DNA from 3 places in the Acinetobacter radioresistens DSM 6976 genome. Region 1 is predicted to be linked to each of the others. Evidence: predicted binding sites of a transcription regulator. Region 1 holds the regulator's gene; each other region holds the start of a gene.

Region 1 (4,207 bases):
CACTGGCATTCTGGTAATATTAGGCTATCTTTTCTCGAAGTATCTGATGGCACTTTTTATTACCGATCCGGAAGTAGTCGAGCTGGGTCAGCAGTTACTGTTTATTGTACTGTGGTCTATTCTGTTTTTTGGAGCCAGTGCCATTTTCGCCTCCATCATGCGTGCCAGTGGCACCGTAACTGTACCGATGCTCATCAATATCTTTGCTATTTTAGCGATTGAACTGCCATGCGCTTACTGGTTTAGTCAAATCTGGGGCCTTAAAGGAATCTGGTATGCCTATGCACTTGCTTTTGTAAGTCTCTGTATTTTACAAGGTTTGTATTACCAGTTTGTATGGAAGAAAAAAACTGTAGAGGTATTAATTTAAAATAATACCCTCTTCTTTTAGGTATTAAAAAGCCCAGAACCGATAATAGGATCTGGGCTTTTTTTATTTAGTATATTAATAAACAGTTATACGATCTGGTTACGTGGTTTTTTATTCATGCCAGTCAGCAGACCAGTAATATATTGGTATTTGGCCGGCATAACGCGCTGCAAGGCATCCAGAAATTTTGCATCATTACCAATCAATAGACGGCGCTTGTCTTTCAGTACTGCATCCAGAATTTGGCGAGCAGCCTCTTCTGGTGGAATACGGAGCAGTTTGTTGAATGAACTGACTGATTTTTCGGGATGCATGCCTAGTGATTTAAGACTTTGATTGACTTTAGCAGCATTGGCAATATTGGTACGAATACCGCCTGGATGCACACATAAGGCACTTACCCCACATTTTTGCAGGTCCAGTTCCTGACGTAATGATTCAGTAAAACCACGCACTGCAAATTTGGTCGCATTATAGGCAGACTGAGTAGGCTGAGCTGTCAGACCAAATAAACTGGAAATATTGACAATATGCCCATCACCACTCTTTTTCAGATAAGGCAGAAATTCTTTAGTGCCATATACTACGCCCCAGAAATTAATTCCGACAATCCATTCCAGCTCATCATAATTGGCACCTTCGACTGTTGAAGCTAAAGCAACGCCGGCATTATTAAAAATCAGATTTACCGACCCATGATTTCTGACAGTTTCTTCAGCCCATGCTTTTACTGCTTCACGATCTGCCACATCCACTATCTGGGTCGTGATTCGTACATTACTGTCTTTTAACAGTTCGACAGTCTTTTGCAGGCCTTGCGCATTAACATCACTTAAAGACAAATGGCAGCCCTGTTTAGCCAGCAAAACCGCCAGCTGTTGGCCAATCCCTGAGCCTGCACCTGTAATGGCAGCAACTTTATTTTTAAAATTCTTCATGCATGTTCCTTTATTTTTCTCTCTGCAGTGGCAGATAGATAGCAAATTTCCTTTTCAATATAATTTTGACAATTCATATTGTCAATATTTCTTTAAAGTTAAAAATGCATGAAAAATAAACGGCAGTATCTGACAGCACCTTCGTTTAAAAAACTTGTTAAAATGGCTGCCATAGAATTCTATAGATAATAGGTAAAGATGAGTCAGTCAGAATATGCTCAGGAGCCACAGGCAGATACAGTTGCCAGTTCGAGGGAACGTCAGTTCAAGGGATTATCTCTGTCAGAACGTAAACTTGCACGTCGCACCAAGCTGATTGAAGCCGGAATTGAGGCTTACGGTACTCAAGGTTTTTTTTCAGTTACGGTTAAAGATATTTGCCGTGAAGCCGGACTGACTGAACGTTATTTTTATGAATCTTTTAAGAAAAGTGAACAGCTGTTCCAGACTATTTTTCTCCAGCTGATTGAAGAGCTACAGCAAAGGGTAATGCAGGCTATTATGCAGGCTTCGCCTAATCCTGATAAAATGATTGAAGCCGGCTTACGGGCTTTACTCAACATGTTAAAAGATGATCCACGGGTTGCACGTATCATTTATGTGGATGCCATGCTGGTTCAGGAATTGCATAACCAGGCTACCATTCAGGAAACCATGCTGCGTTTTGATCGAATGATTCAGGCTTTTGTGATGTTAATGATGCCGCATCTAAGCCGTAGCCAGCATGAGGTTTCACTGATTGCGACTGGCCTGAACGGTTATGTCACACAGCTGGCAATTCGCTGGGTTATGGGCGGTTTTAAACAGAGTCTTGAAGATATACTGGCAGCAGCCCAAGTGGTATTTATGGCATTATTAGAAAAATTTGAGAAATAGTCTTTCTTTAAATTGTGAGCTGATCGCTTATCTTTCTTAATTTAATATTGTGATAATTTCTGAATTATTAATACCATACTTTCGCAGAGCTGCTATTTGAATGTAATATTTGTCACAAATAATTGCTAAAATAGAGTTTGTCTCCATTTTTGCAATGATACTGTCATAATTTATCTTTGTAATAAGCCTGTCATAAATAAAAACGGTTCACCGTTAATAACGAATAGGGTATTGCGCTGTGAAAGATGATTATATTTTAATTGTAGATGATGAATTACCGATCCGTGAAATGATTCATACCTCTCTGGACATGGCAGGTTTTCAATGTCTGCAAGCTGAAGATGCCAAGCAGGCTCATCAGATGATTGTTGATCAGCGCCCGGCCCTGATTCTTCTGGACTGGATGATGCCAGGCGGCATCAGTGGTGTTGATCTGTGTCGCCGTCTGAAGCGCGATGAAAATCTTTCTGAAATTCCGGTAATTATGCTCACTGCCCGTGGCGAAGAGGACCATAAAGTACAAGGCCTTGATGCCGGTGCAGATGATTACATGACCAAGCCATTCTCAACTCGTGAACTGGTTTCCCGAATTAAAGCTGTACTGCGCCGTGCCAATGCCTTGAGCGGTGAGAAAACAATTGATGCAAATGGCCTGCTATTAGATCCGGTCAGTCAACGTGTCAGCTTTGGTGATTCCATTCTGGAAATGGGGCCAACCGAGTATCGCTTACTGGCGTTCTTCATGACTCATCCAGAGCGTGCTTATACCCGTGCCCAGTTACTTGACCAGGTCTGGGGCGGAAATGTATATATTGAAGATCGTACCATTGATGTACATATCCGACGTTTACGCAAGGTGCTTGAGCCTTATGGTGCCGACCGCTTTGTACAGACTGTACGTGGAACCGGTTACCGCTTCTCGACCCGTGCTGATGTCGCTCTAGGTTAAACTGACTTTATGTATGAACCATATCCGGTTCCTGAGCTGGCCCGGGACTACAAAAAATTCCGATACAGCAGTTTGTGGACTTTTGCTAAACAGGACTTACGGCTGCTGGTCTTTCTACTGCTCGTTGCCAGTCTGATCGGTTTCGGGATCGGCTATTTCTGGAGCTGTATTTTCATTGGCTTTGTCGTGTTTTTTGCTTTTCAACTACGGTCCTTATATTTAGTAAATGAATGGATTTCTAACCGGCCTTATGATGCTCCACCTAATTTAAACGGTATCTGGGGAGCACTCCTGTTTAATGTATACCGGGCCCAGCGTCAGGAACGCATCGTGCAGGCAGAAATGGTCGGACTGATTGACCGGGCGCAATCTTCATTAGTCGCACTGTCTGAAGCAGTAATGCTGATTGATGATCTGAACCAGATAGAATGGTTTAATCCGGCTACTGAAAAACTGCTTGGTATACAGCCCCTAGATCGTGGTCGTAATCTGCTCACGATACTACGCCAGCCTATTTTTATTGAATATTTTCAAAATATTGATCAGGCGCCAGATGGCATCAAGATGAAGTCGCCCGTGCATGAAGACCACTATGTGCAAATCAAGCTAACCCGTTTTGGTGGCGAAAGTCATTTGCTGGTGGCTTATGATGTTACTCGCATGCAAAACCTGGAACAGATGCGTAAAGATTTTGTCGACAATATTTCGCATGAATTACGCACCCCGCTCACTGTATTAAGTGGCTACATTGAGACTTTTACCGATCAGGAAGATTTGAATCCACGCTGGAAACGGGCATTTGACCAGATGCAGGCACAAACCAAGCGCATGAATTCTCTGGTTAATGACTTGTTGCTGTTATCACGTCTTGAAAATAACAAGAAAATTGCCAAGAACCAGATTGTGGAAATGCCCGGTCTAATGAACCAGCTTTTTGATGATGCTCAGGCCTATAATGTCGATTATGGCCATACGCTTAATCTGGACATAGACAGCCATTGTGACCTGATCGGTTCAGATATGGAACTGGCTAGTGCCTTTAGCAACCTGATTACCAATGCCATTAAATATACG
Region 2 (4,207 bases), 1.4 Mb from region 1:
TAAAGTGGCCGCTGGGGTAAATCTAATAGTCTTCGCCAGCTCAGTCTGCCAATGAAAAGCAGGGCGAGCTGTTTTCAGCGATATATGGCATTACCTTTCCCTTTACTCAACTCAATACTTCTACTCTATTTGATTAAATTTATTTTCTAAGCGTTATATTGATTTGGTTGTATTGCCTGATAAGAAAAGAGAAATATAAACCTTTTTGCTTGTGCGCCTCAACATCATCAGATAATAGTAGTGCAAAGTAGCAGGTAAATAAACATACAAAAAGCGACGAGTAGCAAAACCTAGTAAGGTAAAAAGGGATATAAAACAACTTAAGTTAGTGTTTTTTATATTTTTTTAAAATTATTAGGATATGAAGTTTTTATACTATATGGAGTAATTATGGACTAGAATTACACTCGAGTAATTTTTAGTCATTGAATAAACACAAGTAGACCCGATATTGTGAGTATATTGATATACACTGCAGGTCTAGAGGAAACTCTTATGAAAAATTTTACTGTTGCATTATTTGCTGGTCTGATTAGCTTGGCAGGTATAAGTGCACAGGCTGCCACTCCGGAACAGGAGTGTCAAAAGCTCAAAAATGACTATAATGTTATTTACGCTTCTAAAGGCTTCTGTTTTAAAGATAAGGATGCAAAAGAGAAGTTTGGTAATGAAAACTGCTATACTTCAAAACCTAAATTCTCTGAAAAAGAGCAGCAACGTCTTGATGAAATTAAAGAGCGCCAGAAAGAGCTGAACTGTAAATAACTACTGAAAGGAAGAGCTATGGCTTACGATGACCAAAATATCTTTGCAAGAATTATTCGTGGTGAATTACCTGCAATTAAAGTTTATGAAGATGATCAGGTTCTTGCTTTTATGGATATTATGCCGCAAGCCGAAGGTCATACATTGGTCATCCCTAAAACACCGGCAGTTACATTACTTGACCTGCCAGCAGAAGCCGCTGCTTATAGTATTCAGATAGTACAGAAAATTGCAAAAGCAATAGAGAAAGCATTGAATGCCGAGGGAATTGTTTTAATGCAGCTTTCAGGCGCTGCTGCTGGACAAACTGTGCCGCACGTTCATTTTCATCTGATTCCAAGTTCAGTGCACCAGCTAGGTCGCCATGCGGCTGAAATAGGAGATCAGGAGAAAATTAAGGCTATTGCAGAGAGAATCCGTGCTGCTCTTTAAAGCCTTATTTTCAATTAAAACCTAATGGAGCTTCGGCTCCATTTTTGTTTAAATTTCAAAAGTATAAAAAATAATCTAATTCTTCTTTCCTCTTTTTATCCTTCATTAAACTGTCATTTTTCTTTCACTTCTCTGTCACACAGTTTGCAGATACTGCTTAGCAAGTTGGTGAGCTTATGTAACTTTTTGTACACAGGCAAACTATAAAAAAGAGTTAGCAAGGCAAATAGCCATTTTAAAGAATTGTTTTTGGAGAAATCTCAATGAAAAAATTGCTTCTCGCTGCTACAGTAGCAACTTTAAGCTTAAACGCAGCGCAAGCAGCGCCAACTTTGTACGGTAAAGTAAATGTCAGCGTTGACAGTTACGATAATGGCAAAGATGACAAAATTGAAGTTAACTCGAATGCTTCTCGTCTGGGGATTAAAGGCGAAGAAAAACTGACAGATCAGTTATCTGCAGTGTATCAGGCTGAATGGGAAATTGATGTAGATGGTGGCGATGATGTATTCAAGAAACGTAACATTTTTGCCGGCTTAAAATGGGCAGAAATCGGTACTTTAAGAGCCGGTATTATAGATACACCATTTAAAGATGCAGCAGGCGGTTATCGTGATGTATTTAATGATTATGCACACGCCGATATTAAAGAAATGATGTATGGTGAAGAGCGGGTTGAAAATGTGATCAGTCTTGAGACAGATCCGAAATTACTCGCCGGTGTAGTATTTGCCCTACAGGCTCAGCAAGGCGAGTCAAATACTGAAACCAACAAATATACAGACGGTGCTCGTGACAGCCTAGGAGATGGCCTTTCAACTTCACTATCTTATGCTAATAAAGATTATGGTTTTGAAGGTGTGATTGCTGGAAACTTTAAATCAATTGGCGATTTTGCTGCGGTTGGTCTTAAGGATATTCCTGCTGATGCATTCCGCCTAGGTGCCTCTTTTGACTTGGGTAAAATCGGTGTGCCAGGCCTGTATTTAGGGGCAATGTGGCAGACTGCTGAAATTTCGGATTATAATAATATCAAGCCCCGTGTAGTAACTGATGGTGTTGTTACCTATGCTGGAGATTATAGCAACGTAGAAGAAAAAGCATGGTTAATTTCTGCGACTTATAAACTTGCAAACACGCCTTGGACATTCAAGGCACAGTATCAGTCAGCAGACACTGACTATGCAGTTCTTGCAGGTGCGTCAGGTGACAGCTCAGTTGACCAGTGGGGAATTGGCGCAGATTACAAACTCAATAGCCAGGCTAAACTCTTTGCCAGTGCTGTTCAGCGTGAATGGGATAACTCCCCAGCTAAAGGTAATGCAGATGAAAGCGTATACGGTTTAGGTATGGAAATAAAATTCTAATTCTGGCAATTTAAAAAAAGGGCTATATGCCCTTTTTTAATTTAACGTTTCAGAAAACCGGAAACCATATTTAAAACATTTTGAATATCATTGTTGGCTTCCTGTTTGTTAGTCTTCTCACCTTGTGGAGTCAGCGCATCAATGATTTGTGGTAATACTGAAGAAATAGCACTGTATACATCCTGTTTAGGTGCATGTGTCTGTTCAGCAACTTTCTCGACTTCCTGATCATCAAATAAACTTTGTATATTTTGCTGCGGCGCATTTTCTTTATTGCTCTGGTTTGGGTCTACCCAGTTCTGTACCTGATTTCCAAGACCGGCATTACGCAATTTGTCTAATGCACCTTGAAGACCACCCTGCTTCTGAATCCAGGCTAGAACCAGTGGCAACACGGCGATCAATAAAGTTTTGGTACTGTTATTTCCACTGTTATGCGGTACTTCATTTTGAGTCTGGCGTGGTTGCTGTTGACGCTGGTTACCATGACCAAATTGCTCAAGTACTGAACCTAAAACGCCACCTAAACCGGATTGACGGCCCTGATTCTGGGTATTCTGATGGTTAGCCTGCGTATTCTGGCCACCGAGCTGACCTAGAACTGCTCCAAGAATTCCGCCGAGACCACTTGGCTGCTGCGTGTTCTGCTGCTGATTATTTTGTGGTTGCTGGTTTCCTAATGCCTGCTTCGCCAGCATTTCCACTATATTGGTCAAGTTGGTCATCACTTACTCCTTGAAAGTGTTATCTTCCTTAAAGCATAAGTGTACCCGACCGGGTGAAACAAAGTCTGATTTGTATATTTTTGCAAGATTTTATAAGTATATTGGCCCTTACCAGCGATATTTGTCCCAATTTTCCGGATTGGCCCAATATTTAGAGTTAAACCAGTCCGGTACGTGCTTATAGGTTAGAATATTGAATTGCCATAATGCGAAATCACTGCTGTTTTCTGTTCTCTCAACCAGTTGGATAAAACCTAAAGAGCGAAGTAACTGCTCATCCTGAAGACGGCCAACCACAATAATACGCTTCGCCATAAGATCACGTAATTTCACCAGAAGTCTAGAAATATCAGGCAGTTTTAATTCTTTGAATTCTGGACCGGTTAAAATGACCATTGCCAGATCATAACGTTCAGTAAAGGGCAGATTTAAAAACTCAGTTGCGTTAAAATAATACCATTGTATAGCCAGATGTGAATTATCTTGAACTATTTCAAGCTGCTGACCAATCGACAGTGTAGTATGGATGGGCTGTTCGGCAAATAGATCGTCTAGCATAGAAGTGATGACGTTGAGCTTGACCATAACTGCATCCTGAATTACGTGAGTGAGAATTATATGGAATTACAAGGCATTTGCCATAAAATGCATGCCGGTCTTAGCAAGCCAAGTGTAACTGATCAACAAACGTTAAAGGCAAATGTTGAGTACAAATTTACTCTGGACCGTTCAGAAATTGATCTTCCTTTTACGTTAGGGCAAGAAATTGAAATTGAATGGACTGGTAATATCTATTGCGTATCTTGCGGTGCAAAAACCAAGAAATCATTTTCACAAGGGCATTGTTTTAAATGTTTTAAAACCAAAGCATCCTGTGACATGTGTGTTTTAAAACCAGAAACCTGTCATTACCATTTA
Region 3 (4,207 bases), 660 kb from region 1:
CGAGAGCAGGGAAGTGGCGACCCCTACCGCACGTGATGCATCGGCAACATAAATGACGGCATCATTTGAATATTGCGGATCAATTTTTACAGCAGTATGGGCTTTTGATGTAGTTGCCCCGCCAATCATTAAAGGAATTTTAAAGCCTTTACGCTGCATCTCTTTAGCTACAAAGACCATTTCATCCAGACTTGGCGTAATCAGGCCGGACAGCCCGATAATATCAACTTTTTCATCAATTGCAGTTTGCAGAATTTTCTCTGCCGGCACCATTACGCCTAAATCTACAATGTCATAACCGTTACAGCCAAGTACTACACCGACAATATTCTTGCCAATATCATGTACGTCACCTTTGACTGTTGCCATCAGGATTTTCCCTTTGGCTTCACCAGCAGTTTTTTCAGCTTCAATATACGGGTTAAGCCAGGCTACAGCCTGTTTCATAACCCGAGCCGATTTTACAACCTGTGGCAAGAACATCTTGCCTGAACCAAACAGGTCGCCTACGACATTCATTCCGGCCATAAGCGGGCCTTCAATAACATCCAGCGGACGGGCAGACTTTAGCCGTGCTTCTTCGGTATCTTCATTAATAAAGGCAGTAATACCTTTCACTAACGCATACTCAAGACGTTTTTCTACCGGTTCGTTGCGCCATTCCAGATTTTCAGCTTCACGTTGGGTTCCGCCCTGACCACGATATTTCTCAGCAATACTCAGTAACTTTTCAGTGGCTTCCTGTCCGCTTTCTCCCTGATTGCGGTTCATCACTACGTCTTCAACCGCGTCTTTTAGCTCAGCCGGAATGTCATCATAAATTGCCAGCTGTCCGGCATTTACAATTCCCATGGTCAAGCCCTGCTTGATGGCGTAATAAAGAAAAACTGCATGGATTGCTTCACGTACCGGCTCATTACCGCGGAACGAGAAAGAAACGTTAGAAATACCGCCCGAGATCATGGCATTTGGCAGGTTCTGCTTGATCCACCCTGTTGCTTCAATAAAGTCCACACCATAGTTGTTGTGTTCTTCAATACCTGTCGCTACCGCAAAGACATTCGGGTCAAAAATAATATCTTCAGAAGGAAAGCCAACTTCATTGACCAGCACATCATAAGATCGTTTACAGATTTCTTTCTTGCGCTCAACCGTATCGGCCTGACCTTTTTCATCAAAAGCCATAACAATGACAGCCGCGCCATACTGACGGCATAAACGTGCTTTCTCTACAAACTCATCATAACCTTCTTTCAGCGAGATTGAGTTTACTACGGCTTTGCCTTGTACACATTTCAGTCCTGCCTCGATAATTTCCCATTTTGATGAGTCAATCATGATCGGTACACGGGAAATATCAGGCTCAGAAGCAATCAGGTTCAGGAATGTCACCATCGCATTTTGCGAATCAAGCATCCCTTCGTCCATATTGATATCGATAATCTGGGCACCGCCTTCGACCTGTTGACGGGCAACATCCAATGCTTCTGCATAATTCTCTTCACGGATCAGACGTGCAAATTTCTTTGAACCGGTTACGTTGGTTCGTTCACCTACGTTTACAAATAGTGATTCATCGTAAATATTAAATGGCTCCAGACCACTCAGTCGGCAGGCTGGTTTAATCTGGGGTATCTGGCGGGGAGCAATATCTTTTACAGCATTATAAATGGCTCGTATATGGTCCGGAGTCGTACCACAGCAGCCACCGGTAATATTGATTAAGCCACTTTCTGCAAACTCTTTCAGAAATGCAGCAGTTTCTTCCGGTGTTTCATCATAACCGCCAAAAGCATTGGGCAAACCGGCATTCGGATGGGCAGAAACAAATACATCAGCAACATCAGCCACTGTTTTAACATGTGGGCGCATGGCATCTGCACCCAAGGCACAGTTAAATCCGATTGAAAGCAGATCGCCGTGGCGCACCGAATTCCAGAAGGCTTCAGCAGTTTGTCCGGTCAGCGTACGTCCGGAAGCATCTGTGATCGTGCCGGAAATCATTAAGGGTAATTCATAACCTAATTCTTTAAAGACTTCCTTTACCGCAAAAATAGCTGCCTTACAGTTCAGGGTATCGAACACGGTTTCAATCAGAATAATATCTGCACCGCCTTCAATGAGGGCATGAGTCGCTTCTATATAGTTTTCTTTTAGGGCATCAAAAGTAATATTACGAAACGCCGGGTTATTAACATCCGGTGATATAGAACAAGTACGTGAAGTAGGGCCAAGTACACCGGCCACAAAGCGCGGTTTATCAGGGGTTGAATATTTTTCACAAGCTGCTTTGGCCAGCCGTGCAGCTTCACGATTAATTTCTGGTACCAGATCTTCCATATGGTAGTCTGACATGGAAACGCGGGTACCATTAAAACTGTTGGTCTCGATAATATCTGCACCAGCATCCAGGTAAGCTTCATGTATGTCCTGAATAATTTGTGGCTGAGTCAATACCAGCAGGTCGTTATTACCCTTCAGGTCATGGGCCCAGTCTGCAAAACGTTCACCACGATAATCTGCTTCCTCAAGCCTATGACGCTGGATCATGGTTCCCATCGCACCGTCAATAATCAGGATGCGTTTGGCAAGAAGCTCTTTTAGGGTGGCAAGCGTAGACATGAAGAGACCCCCAATGCGGATAACTGTAAAATGGGCGCTATTGTAACAGATTCAACTTATATAGTTATGCCTTTGCATGTTAAGCATTTCCTATAAGGATTGTGGCTATTCCTGATATAGCCGGCTACTTTTACCTGATTGATCCTGTATTTTTTCATGAAATTGCAATATCTTTGCAGCATAGTCATTAACTGAACATGAAACAGACAATTGGTGACTTATAGCTGTAATAATTCAATGAAAGTAATTTATTAGCCCGTAGCTTGTTCTTTTTTATTATTTTGAATATAAGTTATTGAATTTAGAAATATAAAAAATAGTAGGAATAGAATGAGGACAAAGGTATGGGTTCTAAGGATGACCTAAATAAGCTCAATTAGATGAAAATTGGCTTTATATGACACCCTTTTGTCATATAATTGTCACAATTTAAATAAAGAATAAGGGGATTTTATTATCCTCTTAAACCATCTAGATGAATTCGAATATTCCTCCCGATTCAGATCCAGTACTTCCCGTGGCATCCAGTAATGTACACGTGCCAACACCGAAGTTTTTTATGCCGGTGTTCCTGACGGTAATTGTTGCCACGCTAATTTACATTGGCTTTCAGGTAAATGCTGATCTGGCTCATGTTCCGCCGCTTGGTTTATATTCTATTATTCTGCTAGCCACTGCTTTATTAATTGCATTAGGCTTTGAATTTGTTAATGGTTTTCATGATACAGCTAATGCTGTAGCGACGGTTATCTATACCAATGCCTTGCCAGCACCTGTGGCTGTGATGTGGGCAGGCTTTTGTAATTTTCTTGGGGTAATGGTAGCAAGTGGGGCAGTCGCGTACGGTATTATTGCGCTGCTTCCGGTTGAGCTGATTATGAATGTCAGTAGCGGTGCCGGTTTTGCGATGGTATTTGCTTTACTGATTGCCGCAATCATCTGGAACCTGGGTACCTGGTTTCTTGGTATACCTGCCTCAAGTTCGCATACCCTGATCGGTTCAATCTTGGGGGTGGGTATCATGAACCATCTTCTAAATGCCGCGACTGGTGCCAGTGGTATCGATATGGATCAGGTCATCAAGGTGGGTAAGGCCTTACTGTTTTCACCACTAATTGGTTTTGCATTTGCTGCGGTCTTGTTCCTGCTGGTTAAAAAGATTTTTAAGAAACAAATGGAACTGTTTCAGCCGCCAAAAGGAAACAAGCCGCCTCCGCCACTGATCCGTGCCATCCTGATTTTTACCTGTACCGGTGTTAGCTTTGCTCATGGATCAAATGATGGGCAAAAGGGCATGGGCCTAATCATGCTGATTCTGATTGGTCTGGTACCTTTAGCTTACTCTCTGAATAAAAATCTGGATCAGGCACATTTACAGTCATTTGAACAGCTATCTACTCAAACTGCTTCTGCTATTTATGCTAATTATCAGGATATCCCGGATGAGCAGGCACGGACTGTACTGACCCGTTATATCCAGACCAAGGAAATTAGTCCTGAAGTAGTGCCAGCATTGGCAAGCCTGACTGACCATCTGGGTGAGCGTGTAGCAGCCTATGATAATTTAAGAGACATGCCTGAAGCA

What was found. Region 1 encodes PhoB, which activates phosphate uptake and scavenging genes when phosphate is short. Its sites were predicted from a motif close to TGTCATNAANCTGTCATAA; they were not measured.
Region 2: a site for PhoB is predicted at 1,298-1,316, ahead of ACRAD_RS07360 (porin). Genes of this name have one in related genera too.
Region 3: a site for PhoB is predicted at 3,032-3,050, ahead of ACRAD_RS10605 (inorganic phosphate transporter). Genes of this name have one in related genera too.

What each region holds. Positions count from the first base shown of each region.
Region 1 is NZ_AP019740.1:2,921,427-2,925,633, forward strand. It holds gene ACRAD_RS13770 (MATE family efflux transporter) at 1-370, shown strand, start outside; gene ACRAD_RS13775 (SDR family NAD(P)-dependent oxidoreductase) at 457-1,308, opposite strand; gene ACRAD_RS13780 (TetR/AcrR family transcriptional regulator) at 1,507-2,184, shown strand; gene phoB (phosphate regulon transcriptional regulator PhoB) at 2,423-3,133, shown strand; gene phoR (phosphate regulon sensor histidine kinase PhoR) at 3,143-4,207, shown strand, end outside.
Region 2 is NZ_AP019740.1:1,565,930-1,570,136, forward strand. It holds gene ACRAD_RS07350 (YARHG domain-containing protein) at 496-765, shown strand; gene ACRAD_RS07355 (HIT family protein) at 784-1,197, shown strand; gene ACRAD_RS07360 (porin) at 1,461-2,564, shown strand; gene ACRAD_RS07365 (YidB family protein) at 2,606-3,289, opposite strand; gene ACRAD_RS07370 (DUF6231 family protein) at 3,398-3,874, opposite strand; gene ACRAD_RS07375 (DUF2797 domain-containing protein) at 3,908-4,207, shown strand, end outside.
Region 3 is NZ_AP019740.1:2,260,571-2,264,777, reverse strand. It holds gene metH (methionine synthase) at 1-2,622, opposite strand, end outside; gene ACRAD_RS10605 (inorganic phosphate transporter) at 3,098-4,207, shown strand, end outside.